Antarctobacter heliothermus: one gene and its partner. The protein of the gene in region 2 interacts with the protein of the main gene of each other region in a pairwise test. Links are inferred from orthologs where the notes say so. Each region holds a gene or a part of one and is shown on either strand. Other genes may lie near its edges. The genes, in order: ANTHELSMS3_RS21030 and mtgA.

What was found.
Region 1: the proteins of mtgA (region 2) and ANTHELSMS3_RS21030 interact in binary tests that used the Escherichia coli proteins (3 or more experiments, as listed by UniProt). The link is inferred for Antarctobacter heliothermus from one-to-one orthologs.

Annotation. Positions count from the first base shown.
Region 1 is NZ_CP022540.1:4,443,694-4,448,560, forward strand. What follows is about bases 1,892-4,867. They hold ANTHELSMS3_RS21030 (peptidoglycan D,D-transpeptidase FtsI family protein), read right to left. Parts: upstream 4,292-4,867; coding sequence 2,492-4,291; downstream 1,892-2,491. Other genes in these bases: ANTHELSMS3_RS21025 (UDP-N-acetylmuramoyl-L-alanyl-D-glutamate--2,6-diaminopimelate ligase), read right to left, coding at 1,892-2,424; ftsL (cell division protein FtsL), read right to left, coding at 4,288-4,635; rsmH (16S rRNA (cytosine(1402)-N(4))-methyltransferase RsmH), read right to left, coding at 4,637-4,867. Outside these bases: ANTHELSMS3_RS21020 (UDP-N-acetylmuramoyl-tripeptide--D-alanyl-D-alanine ligase), read right to left, coding at 1-934; more of ANTHELSMS3_RS21025, read right to left, coding at 931-1,891. UniProt on the Escherichia coli protein: Essential cell division protein that catalyzes cross-linking of the peptidoglycan cell wall at the division septum. Required for localization of FtsN.
Region 2 is NZ_CP022540.1:178,386-191,411, forward strand. What follows is about bases 1-2,862. They hold mtgA (monofunctional biosynthetic peptidoglycan transglycosylase), read left to right. Parts: upstream 1-990; coding sequence 991-1,734; downstream 1,735-2,862. Other genes in these bases: gltB (glutamate synthase large subunit), read left to right, coding at 1-792; ANTHELSMS3_RS00960 (Ig-like domain-containing protein), read right to left, coding at 1,802-2,862. In the rest of the region: more of ANTHELSMS3_RS00960, read right to left, coding at 2,863-12,499; ANTHELSMS3_RS00965 (type II secretion system F family protein), read right to left, coding at 12,764-13,026. UniProt on the Escherichia coli protein: Peptidoglycan polymerase that catalyzes glycan chain elongation from lipid-linked precursors. May play a role in peptidoglycan assembly during cell division in collaboration with other cell division proteins.

The DNA of each region.
Region 1 (4,867 bases), 4.3 Mb from region 2 along the record:
CCAGCGCCATAACTGCCAATGCCGGATCAAGACCCAGCGCATCGGCCACAGCCAGTGCGCCCATGGCGTTGACGGCAAAGTGCCTCCCCGGAGCCAGAACCTTGAACAGACGCGTCTCAACCCCCGCCCGGCCCACGGCCACCGTGCAGGCGTCTCGCACTGTGACGCGGTACAAACGGTACTGGTTGCAGGCCTTTTCGCCAAAGCTGACGGCAAAGCGGCGCCCCGCATCGGCCTTTTCCCGCAAGATCGGGCTGATCGGCAGATCGCCGTTGAAAATGGCGGTGCCGTAGGGTTCCAGTCCATCAAAGATGGCGGCCTTTTCGCGCGCAATGCCCTCAACGCTGTCAAAGGCGGCAAGGTGTGCGGGCGCGACAATCGTGACCAGCGCCACATGCGGGCGGGTCAGCCGCGCCAAAGGTGCAATTTCGCCGGGGTGGTTCATGCCGATCTCGATCACGGCAAAATCCACATCGCGTGGCATCCGCGCCAGCGTCAGCGGCACACCCCAGTGGTTGTTATAGCTTTTCTCGGCGGCATGGACGCGGCCCTGCGCGCCCAGGACCGTGCGCAGCATTTCCTTGGTCGATGTCTTGCCGACCGAACCTGTCACCGCAACGATCCGCGCGCGGGTGCGGGCGCGCGCGGCCTCACCCAATGCTTCAAGTCCGGCCTGCACATCCTTGACGATCAATAGAGGTGCAGAGTCATCCACACCCTCCGGCACATGGCTGACCAGTGCCGCCGCCGCGCCACTGTCCAGCGCTTGTTTGACGAAATCATGACCGTCGCGCGCCGCCTTGAGCGCCACAAACAGATCGCCGGGCTTCAGGGTCCGGGTATCAATCGACACGCCCGTTGCAGTCCAATCGCAGGGCGTGGTGCCGCCGGTGGCGGCGACCGCCTCGGCCGAGTTCCACAAAGGCGTGCTCATATCCCCTTCCCGTCCAACGCCGCCACCGCAATGCTGGCCTGCTCTACGTCGTCGAAGGGGTAAACCGTGTCTCCCACGGTCTGCCCGGTCTCATGCCCTTTGCCGCAGATCAGCAGCGCGTCACCGGGGCCCAGCCCGTCGACACCGCGCAGGATCGCCTCTGCCCGGTCAGCGACCTCAAGTGCCTCAGGCGCGCCCTGCATCACCGCTGCGCGGATCAAGGCGGGATCCTCAGAGCGCGGGTTGTCGTCGGTGACAATCACGCTGTCGGCGTTTTCGGTTGCTGCCATGCCCATCAGCGGGCGTTTGCCACGATCCCGGTCGCCGCCCGCGCCAACCACGGCGATCAACCGCCCCATGACATGCGGACGCAACGCCTTGCAGGCGGTCGCCACCGCGTCAGGGGTATGGGCGTAATCGACAAAGATCGCCGCCCCGTTGACGCGCTTGGCGGCCAATTGCATCCGTCCGCGCACCGTCCCCAACAGGGGCAGCACATCAAACACATCCTCCGGGTCACCGCCGCAGGCAATCACCAGCCCCGCCGCGACCAGAATGTTTTCCGCCTGAAAGCCGCCGATCAGGCCAAGGCGTTCCTGCCGCACCGTGCCCTCAAAGCTCAGCCGGATTTCCTGCCCCGTGGCATCAAACCTCTGTGCCTCAAGACACAGATCTGCCGCCTCACGTCCCACGGTGATCACCTCTTGGCCGCGTGCCCGCGCAATGGCGAGCATGTCCACGCCGCGCGGGTCGTCGATGTTGATCACCGCGATCCCGTCCTCGGGCAAGACGCGGGCAAATAGCCCCGCCTTGGCAGAGAAATACTCGTCAAAGCTTTCGTGGTAGTCCAGATGGTCCTGGGTGAAGTTGGTGAACCCCGCCGCCGTCAGCGTCACGCCGTCCAGCCGCCGCTGCGCCAACCCGTGACTGGACGCCTCCATCGCGGCGTGGGTCACGCCCGCCTCCGCCGCGCCGGACAACACCCGGTGCAGGGTGATCGGCTCTGGCGTGGTGTGCTTCAGCGGTGTTTGCCAATCGCCCTCAACGCCGGTGGTGCCGACATTGACCGCGCGCAGGCCCAGTTCCTGCCAGATCTGCCGGGTAAAGCTGGCGACCGATGTTTTGCCGTTTGTGCCTGTCACCGCAACCACGGTTTCCGGCTGAGATCCGAACCACAACGCGGCCGTATAGGCCAGCGCCTGACGTGGATCCTCGGCGATTACCAGCGCCGCGTTCGACGCCGCCAGTTCCGCCTCTGCCATCTTTGCGCCCGCCGCATCGGTCAGTACCGCTGCAGCCCCCATGCGCAAGGCGAACTGGATGAACTCTCCGCCATGCACCCGCGTGCCCGGAAGCGCGGCAAACAGAAAGCCCTCGCGCACCTCACGGCTGTCAACTGCCAGCCCCGTCACCGCGACCTCTTTTCCGCCACGCGCGGTAAGACCCAGTTGTGACAGACTCTTTGTCAGGATGCTGCGTTCAGACGCCATGTTTCAATCGCCCCCGGCTGTGGTTCTGGCCCTGCGGTTCCACAGGTAGCCCTGCGCCCACGCGGCCCTAGTCTGAGGCCGTCGTCAACGTCTTCTCCTGCCCCGTATCATAATCAGGACGCAAGTCCAGAAGCGGGGCAATTCGCGTGATCATCTCGGCGGCAACAGGCACAGCCGTCCAGCCAGCGGTGCGGCGCGGGGTCGATCCGGAGGTCTCGACCGGCTCATCCAGCATCACAACCAGCGCATAGCGCGGCGCATCCGTCGGGAACACCGAGGCAAATGTCGCAATCACCTTGTCCTTGTGATAGCCGCCGCCGCGTTCCTTGGGCTTTTCCGCCGTCCCGGTCTTGCCCCCGACCCGATAGCCCGGCACCTCGGCAAACGACGCGGTGCCCTTCTGCCCGATCACGACCTTGCGCAGCATCGTGCGCGCCTGTTCCGCCACCTCATCGCGCAACAGCTTGTCCCCCATGCGGGGGCCATCCTGTTTCAACAAGGTCGGCTGCACCACATGGCCGCCATTGGCAATCATCGCGTAGCCCGCCGCCAGATGCAGCGGCGAGACGGAAATCCCGTGGCCATAGGAAATGGTGACAGCCGACAGATCCGTCCACCGTTCGGGGATCAGCGGCTTGGCATTGCGGGCCTCGACGATTTCCAGAGGGGAAGGCGCGAACATGCCCAGATTTTCGTAAAAGTCCTTTTGCCGGCCCCGCCCGATCGCCATGACCAACTTGGCCGTGCCCCGGTTCGAGCTGCGCACAATCACGTCCTCGACCGTCAGCTTGCCATAGTTCTTGCCCTGAAACTCACCCACCTTGAACCCCAGCACCTCATAGGGCGGCGAAGTGTCGATCACAGTTTGCGGATGGACCAACCCCAGTTGCAGCGCCTGCGCTGCGGTGAAGATCTTGAAGGTTGAGCCGAGCTCATACAGCCCCTGCACCGCACGGTTGAACAGCGGACTGTCGCCTGCCTTTTCCCCCGCAATTGGCACGCGCGGGCGGTCGTTGGGGTCGAAATCCGGCAGGGACGCGATGGCAATCACCTCACCCGTGTAAATATCCATCAGCACACTGGCAGCACCCTTGGCGTTCAGCAGCTTCATGCCCGCATCCAGCACCTCTTCGGTGGCGGCCTGAATGGTCAGATCCAGCGACAGCGTCAGCGGCACGCCCTGCCGGGCAGGATCGCGCATTTCCGCATCAAAGTACTTTTCGATGCCCGCCGTACCGATCACCTCCGCCGCATGAACCCCCTCATCGCCAAAACTTGCGCCGCCCAAAACATGGGCCGCAATCGCGCCGTTGGGATACAGCCGCATTTCACGCGGGCCGAACAACAGACCCGGCTCCCCGATGTCATGCACTGCCTGCAACTGCTCGGGGCTCAGCTTTTTCTTGATCCAGAGGAACTTGGTCTTGGGGTTGGTAAACCGCGCCCCCAGCTTTTCGGCGTCGATGTCGGGAAAGATCGCCGCAAGCTGCTGCGCCGCACGCAGCGGATCAACCATCTGCTGTGGATGCGCATACAGGCTGTGGGTCGACATGTTGGTGGCCAGAATGCGGCCATGCCGGTCGGTGATGTCCGCCCGGGTTGCGACGATGGACGCCCCTGTCAACTGCGCGCGCGGCTCTTCGGGTTCCGACGCGGACAAGACCCCCATCCGCGCGCCCACCACGCCATAGGCACAGACGAACATGACCGCCAGCACCAGCAACCGCCCCTCGGCACGCAGTCGCAGCCGGTCACGGATCTCTTCGTGGCGCAGCCTGCGGTTCTCGCGTTCGATGACGTCGGGGTTTTCGCCATTCTGGCGGGCTTCAAGGATGCGTGCCAGCGGGCGCAGCGGCGTGCGGGTCATGGGTTTGTCGCTCCGGCAGAGGTGACATCGACGGGTTTCGTCAGATCAAGCGCCAGAGGCTGCGGATAGGCCACCTGATCAATGCTGCCAAACTGATCCGGGCGCAGCGGCAACAGCCCCAGCCGGTCAAAGTTCAGCTCTGCCAGATCGCGCAGCCGGTCGGGCCGATTCAGATAGGCCCATTCCGCACGCAGGATCGCCAGCCGTTCACGCGCGGCACCTATGTCGCGGCGCAGATCGTCCACGTTGTCCAGTTCCGCCTTGGTTCGGTAGTTTTCATAGTAGGCCCAATAGCCGGATGTGATGACGGCCATGGCCGCGAGCAGGAACAAAACACTGCGCATCTCATCGTCTCCTAGGTGTTTGTGGTGTTTGTTTCATCATTGGCATCGACAGTTCCGCCGCCTCGACCGGACGTGCGGGGATATCTGTCCGCCGCCCCACGCGCAGCTTTGCAGAGCGTGAGCGCGGGTTCTCTGCAAGTTCTTCGGCATCCGGCCCCACCGCCTTGCGCGTCAGGACCGTAAAGGGGTCCGTCGCCTCATGGGTCTGGTCGCCATAGCGGTTCACATGGGT
Region 2 (13,026 bases):
GCCCGCTTCCTGCAGGACGGCGAAAAGATGCAGCTGTCTTATGCGGTGATGAACACACACCGCACCGTGGGCACGCGGATCTCCAGCCACATCGTGCAGAAATTCGGGATGCGCAACGCGCTGCAACCCAACCACCTGCACGTCAAGCTGACCGGCTCCGCCGGCCAGTCGCTGGGGGCTTTCGCAGCGCCGGGCCTGAAACTGGAGGTGTCGGGGGACGCCAACGACTATGTCGGCAAGGGCCTGTCCGGCGGTCTGATCGTGGTCCGCCCGCCGCTGGTATCGCCGCTGGTGGCGTCTGAGAACACGATCATCGGCAACACGGTGCTCTACGGCGCCACCGATGGATATCTTTTCGCTGCAGGCCGTGCCGGCGAACGATTCGCGGTACGCAACTCCGGCGCGTCGGTGGTGGTCGAGGGCTGCGGCTCCAACGGCTGCGAATACATGACCGGAGGCGTTGCGGTGATCCTTGGCGCCATCGGCGCAAACTTCGGTGCCGGGATGACCGGCGGCATGGCCTATATCCATGACCCGGACGGCACCGCCACGGCGATGATGAACATGGAAGGGCTTGTTACCTGCCCGGTCACCGTCACCGCATGGGAAGACCAGCTCAAAGGCCTGACCGAACGGCACATGCAGGAAACCGGCAGCCGCAAGGCAACCGACATCCTGCAAAACTGGGATCTGGAAAAGGCACATTTCATGCAGATCTGCCCCAAGGAGATGCTGGACAAGATCCCGCATCCTCTGGGCATCGAGGGCGATCTGGCCGTCCCGGCCGAATAAGCCGTCGTGTAACCACAGTCCCAAGGGCCCGGTCACGCGACCGGGCCCTTTTTCGGTCCGCCCGACCCACCCGCCTGTTTCTTCTGTCCGGAAATATCCCGGGGAGCGCGAGGGGCTGGCCCCTCGCCTGCACAACATCCAGCACCGCACCACCGCTCAGGCGTTGGCGACCGGCACCGGCTGGGCTACAGAGACGTCATGGCAGTCAAGTCAAGAAAATCGACACGCGGCAAGCCGCGCGGAAAAAACAAAAAGGCCTCGCGGTCGTTTCGTCCCCTTGCCTTTGTCCGGCGCTGGCTGTGGCGAACCGGCTTGGCCCTGGCTCTGCTGGCGGTGTGCGTCGTTCTGCTGTTTCGCGTGGTCAATCCCCCCACAACACATACCATCTGGTCTGAATCGCGCCGCTTGGACGGCGTGCAGCGTACATGGGTTGATGCCGCGAACATCGCCCCGGTCATGCTGCGCTCGGCCGTGGCCGCAGAGGATGCAAATTTTTGCACCCACTGGGGCTTTGACATGGATGCCATCCGCGCCGCCATCGACGACGGCGCAAGCCGGGGGGGCAGCACGATCAGCCAGCAGGTGGTCAAGAACGTCTACCTCTGGCAGGCGCGCAGCTATGTCCGCAAGGCATTGGAGGCGCTGATGACCCCCCTGTTGGAGGCGCTCTGGCCCAAACGGCGTATCCTAGAGGTCTATCTCAACGTCGCCGAATTCGATGAGGGCGTCTTTGGCGTCGATGCAGCGGCGCGTCACTATTTTGGCGTCAGTGCGGGGGCGTTGACAGACCGGCAGGCCGCATTGCTCGCCTCGGTCCTGCCCAACCCCAAGGAACGCGAGGCCAACCGCCCCAGCGCCGCGATGAATAGGCGGGCGGCAACCATCATGGATGGCGCTGCGCTGATCGCCAAAGACGGCCGCGCCGCCTGTTTCGAAAACTGACAGGGTTTGATCTGATGATCCGATCACCCGCACGCGGCTGCCGCGTGCGGGTGTTTTTTCGGGCGCCTCAGAAGTCCAGCTTCAGCCCGTGTTCCAGTTGCAGGGTCTCTGCCTCCGGCATCGACAGCCGCGTCACGATCGCGCCACGGCCATTGGCAACCGGACGCTCCCGCTTGATGTTGAAGGTAAAGCGGCGGTTGTCGTCGATCTGCTCCACATCCACCTCAAGTCCCCAGGTCAAGCCGCTGGCAGCATCCGTCCGCTCCCAGGCAAAGGCCAGCCCCACACCGCAGTTCGTCGCGTCGTCGTACGACGACAGCTCGCAGACAAAGCGCGGGGTAAAGGCCGTGCGCATCATGCCGGCCAGTGCCTCTGCCCCGCCCGGTGCGGCCAGGCTTTCGAACCGGATTTCCGCCGTGGCGCGCACGCCGCTGAAATCGTCCAGATCGATCACGCCGTCATGGCTCAGCCCCAGTTGCGTGGCGGTGACATCCGCATCCCCGGCCTTGGCATAGGACAGGTCCAGCCCGACCCGCGGCTTCATCACAAAGCTGTCAAAGGCCCGCTCCCCCGAAACGCCAACCCCGGCAAACCCGGCAAGATAGCTGTATTGGCCGGTGGCGTTGATCGGCGCGGCGGCGGCATCAAAGTCGATGTCAAACGTGTGCCGCCCGGCTGCCCCGGCGACGTAGTAGTCCAGGAACAGCCCTTCCGCAAAGCTGCGCGCGCCGTACAGACCGCCATTGACACCAAATCCGTCGATGGACCCGTCGCCCAGTCCACTGACGTCGGTGCGGCTATAGTAGCCACCCAGGAAGTAACCGGACAACGCCTCATCGCTGATGAACCGCTCTCGCTGCCAGGCGAACTGCAACAGGGCCTGAACGCCGGTGTCCTCTGTCTTGTTCAGCGAGAAGGTGCCATCGAGGATCTCACGCGTGTCGGTAACACAGTTGTAAGCGTCGCGACCAAAGGTGCCGCGCGCAGCGCCGGTTCCGTCCTGCACCTGGACACTGCCATCGACGTCAAAACCCTCGATTGTTCCGCAATGCAGGTCACGTCCGGCCTGCAGGCGCTGCAACGCGCCCTTGGCCATCCGGCTGAACGCCTTGGTCTGGGTTGTGATCGTCTCCTTGAGATCGTCTTCAAGGATCTCGGTCAGCGGTTCACGGATCTGGTCGACAAGGTCGTCCGTCACCGTGACCGTCGCCAGTGCCAGCGGCGCACCGTCATAGCGGGTGTCGCCCGAGCTGACCACGACAGTCGGCTGACAACTGTGCGTGCCTTCCACCTTGTCATCGTCGATGGCGCGGATCGTCAGCGCCTGCGGCACCGCGTAGTCCGCCGACGTGAAGGTCATGCTGGCCGGGGACACGGAACACTGACTGTCGCCAGCAAAGCGCAAGGTGACCGGCGATGTGGGTGTTCCCAGCAACGCAAAGGTCATGGTGGCATCGTCGCCGCCGCCTTCGTTCGTCACAAGATCCACGTTGACCACCGCGATGTCGGCAAAGTCGTCATCGGCAATGTTGGCGCTGCGCGTGACCGTGGTGCCCAGCACCGTGGTCAGGTCACCCGCTGTAACGCCGGTCAGCGTGATCTCGACCGTTTCCGGCCCCTCGATCTCGCCGTCTTCCAGAACCGGCACGGTGATCGTGGCCGATATGGCGCCCGCCGGGATGGTCACGGTGCCCGAAAGCGCGGTGAAGTCCGTGCCGGACGTAGCAGAGCCTGCAACGGTGTAGCTGATCACCGTATCCACCGTCGAAACACGACCCTGCGTGATGGTAAAGGTGGCGTCGGTTGGCGCGCCGGCGTTCGCCTCTGCCCCGTCGGACGAGGCGGTGACTGTGACTAGGTTCTCGGCGCACTGTGTCATCGGGATGTTGTTGGACAGGACAAAGGGGTCGCCCGATTCAATCACAAAGCTGGTATAGAACGCCGGGTTTGCCGCCAGTGACGTGTCGGCAAGGAAACCGGTCGCGCCGGTCTCGGACGAGCCGATCACCGCCGGGTTGGCTGGCAGCAGCGTTGTCAGATCCAGCGTCCCAGAGGACAGCCGCGCCGTGCTGGGAATGCCCACCGCCGTGGGATAGTTGAGCGACATGGAATAGGTGCCCGGGCGCTGCGCGAACCACTGGATTTCGCCGGTTGTCCCGTCGCGGGTGATGTTGATGTCATTCAGCGTGCCCAGAGACCCATTGCTCCCCGAAGGCCCCGAGACGGTGAAGCCGCCGCCGGGGATGATGCGGCCATCGTCCTCGCAATAGAAATAGCCCTGCGGATCAAAGTCCTGATCGTCGGGGATGGCGTCACCGTCGCGGTCGCCAGTTTCTAGGATGTCGGCAACGCCGTCACCATCTGCATCCGGCAGCGGGGTCGGATTGGGCGTGCCGGTCAGGTCGGTGGTCACGTTGATCGCCGTGGCTGCATCGGACAGGTTGCCCGCCGCATCCGCCGCCGCGCCCGCGTCCAACGCGATTTCCACAGTGCCATCATGGTCCGGTGTGACGGTAAAGCTGTAGTCCGTGCCGCTACCAGTCAGCGCCGAAGCGGTGCCGTTGACCAGCGCGACACTGGTCAGGTCCAGACCGGTGACCACCTCCGAAAAGGTAAGCGTGGCAATAAAGGGATCGGCCTGAGGTGTGATCGGTCCGGCAAGGGTCGCAGTCGGAACAGCCACATCCTTGAGCTTGGTGTCTGTCGCATTCGCGCCAGTGTTGCCTGCCGGATCGGTCAGCGCAACACTCAGCGTTACAGTGCCATCAGACAGCGGCGACAGGTCCATACCGCTGATCTGATCGGTGGCGCTGGCGATGGTGCCTGCGCCGCTGACCGGCGTGCCGCCCCCGTCTGACGAGATGGTATAGGCAAAGCTGGCGCCGACCTCGGCCCCCGCAAAGGTAAAGCTGACCGCCGCCTGATTGCCCCCGTTGATCGGGTTCTGATCAAGGGTCGCACTATACCCGGCGGGCGCAACGACGTCCTTGGATACACTGGCAATGGCCTGCGGGGCCGGGTTGCCGGCTGCGTCGCTGGCATCGGCAGTCAGGCCAAGGGGGCCATCCGCAAGGGATGTCAGGTCAAGCGACACGGACCATGCTCCGCCGGTCACGGTGGCCACACCGGTCACAAGACCCGCTGCCGCATCGCTGACCGATACATTGACCATTGCCCCATCAAGCAGATCCGTTGAGGTGCCCGAGATCACGGTTGATGCCGCCTCTGCCCCATTGACCACGTCATCCCCGGCCAGCGGCGCGTCGAATGCCAGGCTGGGGGCTGTGGCATCCTTGATCGCGGTGTCTGTCGCATCATCGCCGGTGTTGCCCTTAAAGTCGGTCAACGTGACGGTGAGGGTCAAGGTGCCGTCAGGCAGGCTGGACAGGTCGATGCCGGTCACCTGATCGGTTGCGGTTGCGATGGTGCCGGTGCCGGTGACAGGCGCACCGCCCCCGTCCGAAGCGATGGAATAGGCAAAGGTCACGTCGGTGCCGGGCGCGCCGGGTCCAACCTCAGCATCGGCGAAGGTAAAGCTCACCGCTGTTGTGTTCGCGATGTTCACCGGGTCCTGATCCAGCGTGGCGGAATAGCCGGTGGGCGCGACAGTGTCCTTGAGGAAACTGGTCGAGGTCGAGGCGCTGTTGCCTGCGGCGTCGGAGACTACCGCCGTCAGGGTGATGGTCCCGTCGCCAAGCGACGACAGGTCCAGCGCATCGGTCCAACTGTGCGCAGGCGCGGGACCGGCGGTCAGGCCGGTCGTGACCGAAACGCTGCCCGCTGCGCCGTCGGTGGCGGTCAGGACAACCTGTACCGCGTCGGCGGCGTTCAGCGCCGTGCCCGATGCGGTGAACGCCGCAGCCTCTGCCGCGTTGACCGCGTTGGCGTAGAACGCGTTGGCGCCCGCCGCCGGATCGAGAATCTCGATCGTGGGCGCGGTGGTGTCCTTGGTCAGGGATGCGGTGTCCTGCACTGCCGGGTTGCCGGCCAGATCGGTCACGTCCGCTGACAGTTCATAGTCGCCATCCGCCAGTGCCGCGATGTCGAAAGTCAGGCTCCAGCTGCCCGCGCTGACCGGGGCCTCGCGATAGTAGACCGCCGTGCTGGCGCCGTCGCGCAGGATCAAGCGGACAATCGTGCCATCAACGACGCCCGTGGCGGTGCCGGAGACCGCAAAGGACGCGGCCTCGGCCCCATTGATCACATCATCAACCGCTATCGGCCCATCGATGGTGACAACGGGAACGTCGGCGTCTTTGGTGGCCGTGGCCGTGGCCTGCGGTGCCGGGTTGCCCCCGGCGTCCGAGGCGTTGGCAGTAAGGTTGAGAGCGCCATCGGTCAGCCCCGTGACATCCAGTGACAGCGTCCAGACGCCGCCCGCCACAGTGGCCGTGCCAGTTGCAAGCCCCACGCCGGTATCGGTCGCATTGACGGTCACCACGGCGCCATCGGCCAGCCCCGTCGAGGTGCCTGAGACGGTCACAGCTGCCGCCTCGGCGGCATTGATCACGTCATCTCCGGCCAGCGGGCTGTCGATCGCCAGACTGGGCGCATCGGTGTCCTTGGTCGCGGTGCCGGTAACGACTGCGCCCGCGTTCCCGGCCGGGTCGATCAGGATCACGCTGACGGTCAGTGTGCCATCGTCAAGCGAACTGAGGTCCAGCCCGGTCACATTGACCGTTGCCGTCGCCGCGGCAACCGTGCCGGGTGTGACAAGCGATGCGCCGCCATCGGACTCGATCCGCAGGGCGACAGTGGCCCCCACCTCAGCGCCGCTGACAGTGATGTCGATCGCGGTCTGGTTAGAAAGGTTCACCGGATCCTGATCAAAGGCCGCCGTGTACCCTGTGGGGGCGACGGTATCCAGTGTGGCGCTGGCCGTGGCCTGCGGGGCCGGATTGCTCGCCGCATCAATGGCATCAGCGGTAAGGGCCAGCGCCCCGTCCGCAAGTGCCGTCAGATTCAGCGTGGTCGTCCAGACGCCGCCCGTGACCGTTGCAGTGCCCGTGACGGATCCGGCAGCACCATCGGCCACCGCGATATTGACCGTCGCGCCATCCGCGAGGTCGGTAGAGGTTCCGGAAACGATGACCGCCGACGCCTCTGCCGCGCTGATCAGCCCGTCGCCCGCAAGGGGCGTATTGATCGCCAGCGCAGGTGCAACAGTATCCTTGCCGACAGTATCGGTGGCCTCCACGCCGGTGTTGCCCGCCACATCGGTCAGCGTGACCGTCAGGGTCAACGTGCCGTCACTCAGCCCCGACAGATCCAACCCGCCGATCACGTCGGTGATGGTCGCAATCGTGCCGGTCCCCGTGACAGCGGCACCGCCGCCATCCGACGCGATGCTATAGGCATAGCCCGCGCCAACCTCAGCCCCGGCAAAGGTAAAGCTCATCGCCGCCTGATTGGCCCCGTTCACCGGGTCCTGATCAAAGGCAACCGTATAGCCCGCAGGCGCGGTGGCATCCTTGGTCGTGGTGTCCGTCGCGTTCGCGCCGGTGTTGCCCGGCACATCGGTCAGCGCAACAGTCAGCGTCAGCGTGCCATCACCCAGAGCCGAGACATCGATGCCAGTGACCTGATCCGTCGCCGTGACGATGGTGCCTGTGCCAGTAATGGCTGCCCCGCCGCCGTCCGACGCGATGCTATAGGCATAGCCCGCGCCAACCTCTGCCGCTGCAAAGGTAAAGCTGACCCCCGTCTGATTGGCCCCGTTCACCGGGTCCTGATCAAAGGCAACCGTATAGCCCGCAGGCGCGGTGGCGTCCTTGGTCGTGGTGTCCGTCGCGTTCGCGCCGGTGTTGCCCGGCACATCGGTCAGCGCAACAGTCAGCGTCAGCGTACCGTCGCCCAGAGCCGAGACGTCGATGCCAGTGACCTGATCCGTCGCCGTGGCAATCGTGCCTGTGCCAGTAATAGCTGCCCCGCCGCCATCCGACGCGATGCTGTAGGCAAAGTCTGCACCAACCTCTGCCGCTGCAAAGGTAAAGCTGACCCCCGTCTGATTGGCCCCGTTCACCGGGTCCTGATCAAAGGCAGCCGTATAGCCCGCAGGCGCGGTGGCGTCCTTGGTCGTGGTGTCCGTCGCGTTCGCGCCGGTGTTGCCCGGCACATCGGTCAGCGCAACAGTCAGCGTCAGCGTACCGTCGCCCAGAGCCGAGACGTCGATGCCAGTGACCTGATCCGTCGCCGTGGCAATCGTGCCTGTGCCAGTAATAGCTGCCCCGCCGCCATCCGACGCGATGCTGTAGGCAAAGTCTGCACCAACCTCTGCCGCTGCAAAGGTAAAGCTGACCCCCGTCTGATTGGCCCCGTTCACCGGGTCCTGATCAAAGGCAGCCGTATAGCCCGCAGGCGCGGTGGCGTCCTGCGCCGTGCCGCTGACCTGGATGTCATAGACGGCTTCATCAACGTCGTTGCTGCCCAGCGAGAGATTAAAACTGAACGGCTGGCTGATGGTGGGATCGGTCTGAATCGCCGCTGCGGGCGTGTAAAGAATGGTGACGGTCGTGCTTCTGCCGATCGCAACAGAGGTCGAAAGCGGTCCGGTGACGCTGTCCACCACCACATTGGTCAACCCGAAAAAGACCGGCGATGGGGCCAAGGTCAAGACATCCGACCCCGTGTTGGAAATGGTCAGGGTCAGCGTCTGCTGCACGCCCGCGTCCAGTGTCCCCTGGATCAGTGTGCCGCCATCGGCAACCGCCCCCCCGACAGAGCCAGAGATGTCGATTTCCGGCGAGATCACGGTCAGCGTGGCCGACGCCGGGCCCGAATTGCCCAAAGATGAGGTCAGATCGCCGGTCAGATTGTTCAGCGCGCCCGCGGCCGTCGGCACGACATCGACATTGACGGTACAGCTGGACGCGCCGGCAAGGCTGCCGCCGGTATAGCTGAGGGTCCCTGTCCCGCCCGTGGCGCTCAGCGTTCCGCCGGTACAGGTGGTCGACGCGTTCGGGGTCGGCGCGACGACCAGATTGGCAGGCAGGGTGTCGATGAAGCTGATCGAAGTGGCGGCAAGACCGGACCCTGTGTTGTCGATGGTAAATGTCAGCGTCGAGGACTGGCCAAGACTGATGCTGGCCGGAGAGAACGCCTTGGTAAAGGCCGGCTGCGGCACAACGGTCAGCGTGTCGCTGGCGCTGCCCGAGTTGCCAAGGGATGAGGTCAGGTCGCCGGTTGTATTGACCAGGGCACCCGCCGTGGCGGCGGTCACATCAACCGCGATGATACAACTCGCCGAGGCAGCAACAGCCCCCCCGGAATAAGAGACGGTGCCGCTGCCCGAGGTAGCGGTCAGCGTGCCCCCGGTACAGGTGGTCGAGGCATTGGGCGTGGCCGCGACAACCATCCCGGCGGGCAGGTTATCGGTCACGTCCAGGGAACTGGCCCCGATGACTGCGGCACTGTTGTCCACAGTCAGGGTCATCGTCGTCGCAAAGCCTGCGGCGATTGTCGGATCGGCAAAGTCTTTGGAAAAGGTCGGTGCCGGAACCACCACAAGCGTATCCGACGCGGCAGATGCTGTCGGCACGCCGCTGACAAACAGTTGGCTGGTGGTATTGGAATAGTTGCCCAGCCCGGCGCCGCCGGGCACCGTGACCGTGGCGGTCAACGTGCAGGTCTGCCCCACTGCCACGCTGTAACCCGAGGCCGTGAGAAAGCCGCTGCCACTGAACGTGCCGCCGCCGCCACAACCTGCGCTGGCGGCGTGGCCAGTGGCCACCGTGCCGCTCAGCATCGCATCCAGATCGTCGGTAAAGCTGATGCCGGACACCGCTCCGCTGCCAGTGTTGACAACGGACAGGCTAAGCACGGTGCTGCCGCCCGCAGGCACACCCACATCGGCAAAGGACTTGCTGAACATCAGGTCAACGACCGCCGCCACCTCAAGCGTATCGCTGGCGGCATCACCTGTCACATTAAAACCGCCAATGGTCGCGGTGACGTCGGACGTGGTGTTCACGACCGTCCCCAGCGCGGCCGTGCCGGGAATGGTCAGCGATGTCGTTATGGTACAGGACGCCCCGCTCGCAAGCGCTACGCCGGACACGATGAACGAATCTGTTCCGGTGCCACTGAATGAACCGCCACAGCTATTGGACAGAACGCTGTCAATGATCGTCCCCGACAGCATGGCGTCCAAATTGTCGCTGAACGTGATGGCGCTGGCCGCGCGCGCTGGATCCTCGTTCGTCAGGGTGAATTCCAGCGTCACAGCGCCGCCCGGGGCAACTGGATCGTCGGTGAATTCCTTTGAGAGCGTGATCAGATTGCTTTGCACCTCCAGCGTCGCTGTCGCCGGATCAACGATGATTGCGCCTCCCATGTCCGCGGAAAGCGAGCTGGTCACGTTGCCATAAGTCCCGTCCGGCGCGCTCGCCGGTACCAACACCTCGACCTCTATTGTGCAAGTATCTCCGGACAGGACGGCCCCGCCTATATAGGTAAGGAATGTCGTTCCGGACAGCGACCCGCCGCAGGTGTCCGTGCTGGCCGGTCCCGTGGCCGCAAACCCCGAAAGATTGGCCTGAAGGTTGTCGGTGAAAAAGGTGATCGTCGCGTCATCGGTCGGGTGCACGTTCTCGATTGAAAAGCGCAGCGTAGTTGTCTCACCCGCAATCACCGGGGTGTCCACGAACTCTTTGGTAAAGTTCAGGCCGACCACGGACAGATCGTCACGCGCCGTGCCAAAGCCGAACGTCGTCCCGTTTGCTGTGCCGGACAGGGCATCTGTGGTGTTGCTATAGGTGCCGATTGCGGCGGAGGCGGGAACGTTCACTGTAACCGGAATGGCACAGGAATCCCCGTTCGCGCTCAGCGCACCGCCGGTGAAGGTCAACAAGGTGTTCCCTGCCGACCCTGATAGCGTCCCGCCACAGGCCGAGATCGGCAGCCCTGTCGCCGTGGCCCCGGACAACATGGCATCCAGATCATCGGTAAACGACAGCGCCGAAACAGCGGCGGATTCCGCGCCGGTGACAATATCAAACGTCAGGGTGACGGTACCGCCCGGCACCGCGCTGCTCGCAAACGTCTTGTTGAACACAACGTCCGCCCCGGCCCCCACGACAAAGCTGTCGCTGTCTCCCAGACCGGTGACGCTGCCGCCCGCAAGGGTGGCGGTCACTTGATCTGTGACCAGCGTGTAGGTGCCGCCCGACAGATCGCCCGGCGTGGTCAAAACAACGTCAAAAGTACAGCTTGCGCCGATCGCCAGCGAACCGCCCGTCAGTTCGATTCCCTGATCATCGGCACCAGGAAACACAAAGCCAATGCTCGAACCCGCGCCACAGGGGGCCGCAGGCAGGGTCGCGGTCAGCGGGAAGGACAGCGGCGGGATCGGATCCAGCAGCACCCCCACATCCGACGCGGCATCAGTCGTCGAGGTGTTGGTGATCGTGTAGCGCAACACGATGTCATCGCCCGCAGAAATCACCGGATCGGCGGCAAATGTGCCATCTTCGAGAATTTCGAACGCCAGCGTCGGCGCGCTGCCGCCTGCTGGGATGATCAGCGTATCAGTGGCCGCGTTGCCGGTGACCGGAACAGCGCCCACAGTGCCGGTGATCGTCGATGTCGTGTTGGGATAGCTGCCACCGACCGCACCGCCCGGCACCGCCAAGGCCACCTTGATCTTGCACTGATCGGCGGCGGGGACTGTTCCGCCAGTAAAGCTGATCGTCGAGGTGCCCGTGCCGCCAACTGTACCGCCGCAGGTGTTGGACAACAGGCTGTCATAGGTCAAACCGCTCAGAGCCGCGTCCAGATCGTCGCTGAACGCAACGCCCGTCGCGCTGTCAAAGCGGTTGAAATTGTTGATTGTGAATTCCAGCTCGGTGGTGCCGCCGGCATTTGCCGGGTTGATCAGGAAACTCTTGGCAAGGTTCAGCGCCGCCACCGTGACAGACAGCGTATCCTGAGCAGAGCCGACATCGACGAAATCGGCCTGCAGGCTGGTCCTGTTGACCAGATCGCCACCTGCGGTGGCCTTGACGTCAACCGTGACCGTACAAGAAGAACTGACCGGCAGAACCTCGAATCCGGGGAAACCATTGAAGCCGTTTGCGTCAAGCTGGATCGAACCGGACCCAGCCACCGCCGTCAGGGTCGTGTCCGGCGCGCTTAGGCTGATACAATCGGTCGTGGCATTGGCGGGGCTGGCAACCTCCATCCCCAAAGGCAAGGTATCGACAAGATCAAGGTTGCCGACCCGTACGCCGGCAGAGGGGTTGGTGATCGTAAAGGTCAGCGTCGATTTACCGCCCAACGACACGGAAGCAGGCGAAAAAGACTTGTCGAACGTCACGGCATCGGCGTCCACCGTCAGTGTGGTGCTCGCCGGGCCGGAATTTCCCAGTGTCGAGGTCAGGTCGCCCGAGGTGATGGTGCCGGTCGATGATGCCATCACGATCAGCACGATCTGACAAACACCGCCCCCAGCGATATCGGCATCGGCAAAGCTTAGCGTCGTACCGCCCGACGGCGCGGAAACGACCGCACCAACGCAGTCGGTATCCACTTCCGGATCACCCCGAAAGGTCATGCCTGCAGGCAAGGTAGTGGAAAAGGCCGCATCTAACGCCGCGCTCGCGCTGCCAGAGTTGTCAATCGAATAGGTCAGGGTTGAAACGTTGCCTGCGCCGATGGTCCCGGAGGACAACGCCGCGTTGAAGACCGGCTGCGCCATGGCGGCCGCCGATGTGAGAAGAGCTATGAACCAGACCGCCACAAACCGATTAAAAAGCTGACCGACCGACATAGAATTCCCTCCGCAAACGCCAAACCGCACATCTGCCCGCCAACCCTGAATGAGGGGGCACGCGACAGGTGTCCTGCGTATTTCACTTTTTCGTAACTGAGCGGTTTACCGCTGGGAAGCCTGCATGGTGGAAACAAGGCCAATTCTACCAAAGCGCGAAAAGAAGTGCGGCTTTCCAGAGACACCCATTAACGTCACCCGCCAAACCCCCGAAATTGAACACGGCTTGGCAATCAAGGGGAAAAGCGGCACCAAAGCCTCGTTTCAGGGCGCAACCAGCGTTTGCAGGTCAAAGATCGGCAACAAAACCGACAGCACGATTACCAGCACCATGGCCCCCACCAGCATCATCAGCGCCGGTTCCATCAACGAGGCAATCCTCTTGCGCTGAGTCGACAGGCCGTTTTCCACCAGCGCCGCCGCACGGCCCGTCATCCGTGCCAGTCGTGCCGACACCTCTCCGGCCCGGATCAACTGCCGCGCCACCGGGGGCACGACGCTCAGCGCCGTCAGCGCGCTGGACAGGG